DNA from 2 places in the Rhizobium sp. WYCCWR 11152 genome. Region 2 is predicted to be linked to the other one. Evidence: predicted binding sites of a transcription regulator. Region 2 holds the regulator's gene; the other holds the start of a gene.
The links. Region 2 encodes HrcA, which represses chaperone genes, less so after heat shock. Its sites were predicted from a motif close to GTTAGCACTCNCNNNNNGNGAGTGCTAAC; they were not measured.
Positions count from the first base shown of each region.

Region 1: the regulator HrcA is predicted to act here: its motif matches at 946-974, upstream of G9X67_RS18175 (co-chaperone GroES).

Region 1 is NZ_JABFCP010000009.1:594,302-596,504, forward strand. Features, by position in the region: gene G9X67_RS18165 (hypothetical protein) at 1-257, opposite strand, end outside; gene G9X67_RS35050 (hypothetical protein) at 254-517, opposite strand; gene G9X67_RS18175 (co-chaperone GroES) at 1,028-1,345, shown strand; gene groL (chaperonin GroEL) at 1,395-2,203, shown strand, end outside.
Region 2 is NZ_JABFCP010000011.1:450,444-452,646, forward strand. Features, by position in the region: gene grpE (nucleotide exchange factor GrpE) at 1-286, opposite strand, end outside; gene hrcA (heat-inducible transcriptional repressor HrcA) at 397-1,485, opposite strand; gene rph (ribonuclease PH) at 1,614-2,203, shown strand, end outside.

The DNA.
Region 1 (2,203 bases), on a different contig from region 2:
GGCGATAGGTTTACCAGTTCCAGACTGTCTTCCGTCGCGACGCGCTCATGACGTTCATCGTCGCTGCGGATGCGGTATTGCAGCACATTTCCTCTCGGAGGCAGCGTGGCGGTAATGCGGTATGTGTCGGGGAGCTTCGAGGGAACGACCAGGAACCCGTCCTTCACTCGGACAGTCTGCCCCACTTTGAAGATATGCGTTGCTGCTTCGCGCCGGATCGAGCGTCCATTGCGTTGCGGGATGCGCGTAGCGGTCATGACGGTTTGTGGTCCTTTTCGAGCGCGGTTTCGAGAGCTGACAGGGGGATAGGCATCATCTGCTGCGTCGAACTCTGCGTGGCGATCGCCGGCAGGTGGATGAAGGCGCCGACCCGTCGCCAGGCAAGCCTGGAAACGCTATCGATCAATTCCTCGTCATAATCGACGCGGTATTCTCCGGCTGGCTGCGCCCCGTCGAAACCGGGCAGGCGGAACGGGGATGAAAAGCGGACGACGGTTTGTGTGGTGCGACTGGTCACGGCTGAGGCCTCTGCAGGAAGACACCGATGCGTTTCCTGTATCGTTGAGATCCGAACCGGACGAACTCGATGCTGCCGGTACATCCGCGGTCAGCGCCAAGCTCATTCCGGATCGGAATAGGCGAAATCAACGCCGGAACGACGTCATAGATTGCTATCGAATATTCAGTGGTGATGGCGGGTCGTAGGTCTCTGACACCGCGAAGCCAAGTCGGCCAAATCGACGAGACCTATCATTGCGCCTCGATTGAGTTTAAATCAAGATAATTCGGATTTATCTATGAAAAACGCTAAATTAACTCAACGACACGTTAAATAAAATTGAGCGCGATGGCGTGAAAATTCTATTCATTTCCTGATTATTACAAAATATCCGCTCAAATTGATTTCCTGAATTTTTAAAGAAATTCCCCGCGTGAACAATATTTCTTGGCACTCCTATCAATCGAGTGCCACGAGTGCTATTTATGAATTGCAGCCGCCCTACGCGCCGGCAGCAGAAAGACCTCTATGAAATTCCGTTCACTTCACGACCGCGTCGTCATTCGACGTGCGGAAGGCGATGTCAAATCCAAGGGCGGGATCATCATTCCAGACACCGCCAAGGAGAAGCCGCAGCAAGGCGAAGTGGTCGCAGTCGGCCCGGGCCTGCGCGACAAAGGCGGTAATCTCGTCCCGCTCGATGTCGAGGTCGGCGATCTCATTCTGTTTGGAAAATGGTCGGGGAGCGAGGTCACGATCGATGGCGAAACCCTTTTGATCATGAAGGAGACCGACATCATGGGCATCGTCGAAAAGACCGAAGCGGCCGCCGGCAAAGCCGCCTGAGGGTCGAATTTGTGACCCGCAACTCAAGACCGAACTGGGAAGAAATATCATGTCTGCCAAGGAAATCAGGTTCTCCACCGACGCGCGCGACCGCCTGCTGCGCGGCGTCGAATTGCTCAACAATGCCGTCAAGGTGACGCTTGGCCCGAAGGGTCGCAACGTCGTCATCGACAAGGCCTATGGCGCACCGCGCATTACCAAGGACGGCGTCAGCGTCGCCAAGGAGATCGAGCTCGAAGACAAGTTCGAAAACATGGGCGCGCAAATGGTGCGCGAGGTGGCTTCGAAGACCAATGACCTTGCCGGCGACGGCACGACGACGGCAACGGTGCTCGCCGCCTCCATCTTCCGCGAAGGCGCAAAGCTCGTCGCTGCCGGCATGAACCCGATGGATCTGAGGCGCGGCATCGATCTCGCCGTTATCGCCGTCGTCAAGGAAATCAAGGCGAGGGCGATGAAGGTCAAGTCATCAGGCGAGATCGCGCAGGTCGGCACCATTGCCGCCAATGGCGACGCCGCCATCGGCGAGATGATCGCCAGTGCGATGGACAAGGTCGGCAATGAGGGCGTCATAACAGTCGAAGAGGCGCGAACCGCCGAGACCGAACTCGATGTCGTCGAGGGCATGCAGTTCGATCGTGGCTATCTCTCGCCCTATTTCGTCACCAATGCCGAGAAGATGCGCGTGGAACTGGAGGAACCCTATATCCTCGTTCACGAGAAGAAACTCGGCAGCCTGCAGGCGATGCTGCCGATCCTGGAAGCCGTCGTACAGACCGGCAAACCGCTGCTCCTCATCTCGGAGGACGTCGAAGGCGAGGCGCTGGCGACGCTTGTCGTCAACAAGCTGCGCGGCGG
Region 2 (2,203 bases):
GACGCAGATTGTCGGACACGGCGAGCATGTCGCGCGCAAAGCCGGCGACGGAATAGGACTTGGCATCCTTCACTTCGCGCTCGGTGCGGCGGCGCAGATTGTCCATCTCGGCAGCAAGGCGCAGATAGCGGTCACGCAGTTCGCCGTTTTCGGCTTTCAGAAGCTCGATCGGGTCCGGCTGGGCGGGCTCTTGCTGCGCAGTTTCGTTCTCGACGTAGGCGGCAGCGTCGGCTGCGGCATCGGCCGCAGTTGCGTCAGGTCCGTTTTTCGTCGTGTCATCGGTCATGACGGTCTCCGGTTGGTGTCTTCAGATGCGCCCGATATCGAGGTTTGACCGAAAAAAATCAAGTCTGCGTGACAAAGAAGCGAAAATTCCGCGTGACTGATAGCTGCGCGTCAAAGCTGATTGCGCGAAAGGCGGGAGACGAGCTGGGCTGTGTAGTCCACCATCGGCACGATGCGCGAATAATTGAGCCGCGTCGGGCCGATGACGCCGACGGCACCGACGATGCGATCGTCGTCGTCACGATAGGGCGCGACGATGAGCGACGAGCCGGACAGCGAGAAGAGCTTGTTTTCCGAACCGATGAAGATGCGCACGCCCGAACCGCTTTCGGCGAGATTGAGGATCTCGATCAGGCTGTCCTTCTTCTCGAGATCGTCGAACAGCAGGCGCAGCCGGTCGAGATCCTCGGCGCCGGCGAGGCCTTCGAGCAGGTTGGCGCGGCCGCGGATGATCAGCTGCGTGGGCTTTCCCTCGTCCGGGCTGCCGGCCCAGACAGCAATGCCGCGCTCGACCAGATCGCGTGACAGGGCATCGAGCTCGTGACGGACGTCGTCCTTCAACCGGCTTAACTGTTTGCGAAGCTCCGGCAGGGTCTGGCCGGACATATGGGCATTGAGAAAATTCGCAGCTTCCGTCAGCTGCGAGGAGGTGACGCCCGCCGGCAGCTCGATGATGCGATTTTCCACCTGATCATGGTCGCCGACGAGCACGGCCAGCGCCTTTGTCGGTTCGAGCCGGATGAACTCGACATGTTTCAGCACCGGATCGCTTTTCGAGGTGATGACGAGGCCGGCGCCGCGCGAAATGCCGGATAACATGCGGCTTGCCTCGTTCATCATCGATTCGACGGGATTGCCGCCACTTTCGACCCGCACCTGGCGGTCGATGTTGGCGCGCTCCTCGGCCGAGAGATCGCCGACCTGCATGAAGGCGTCGACGAAGAAGCGCAGGCCGATCTGGGTCGGCAACCGGCCGGCGCTGACATGCGGCGAATAGATCAGGCCGAGCTCTTCGAGATCGCTCATGACATTGCGCACCGAGGCCGGCGACAGCGACATCGGCAGGATACGGGACAGGTTGCGTGAACCGAGCGGCTCGCCGCTTTCCAGATAACCTTCGACGATGCGACGAAAAATTTCCCTGGAGCGCTCGTCCAGCGCAGCTACGGCATCCGAAACCGACGTCGACCTGATGCCCATGAAGCTTTCGAACCCGTGCTGATGATACTTCCCGAAAAGTAAGTCAAACTCACACCCGTGGCAAAAGGGAATTTGCAAATGAGCGCCGCCAATCGTAGAAGCGGTCAAATAAACCCCAGGAGATAAGAATGCGGCCTTCAGGCAGAAAAATCGACCAGATGCGCAAGGTCTCGTTCGAGCGCAATTTTTCCAAGCATGCGGAAGGCTCCTGCCTGGTGAAGTTCGGCGACACGCATGTGCTCTGCACGGCGAGCCTCGAAGAAAAGACGCCGCCATGGCTGCGCAATACCGGCAAGGGCTGGGTCACGGCCGAATACGGCATGCTGCCGCGGGCGACCGGCGAACGCATGAAGCGCGAAGCCGCCGCCGGCAAGCAGGGCGGCCGCACCCAGGAAATCCAGCGGCTGATCGGTCGGTCGCTGCGCGCCGTCGTCGACCTGCAGGCGCTCGGCGAGCGGCAGATCACGCTCGATTGCGACGTCATCCAGGCCGATGGCGGCACGCGGACCGCCTCGATCACCGGTGGCTGGATCGCGCTTTACGACTGCCTGAAATGGATGGAAAGCCGCAACATGATCAAGGTCGACCGGGTCCTCAAGGATCACGTCGCCGCCATCTCCTGCGGTATCTTCGCCAGCCAGCCGGTGATCGATCTCGATTACCTCGAGGATTCCTCGGCCGAGACCGATGCGAATTTCGTCATGACGGGCACCGGCGG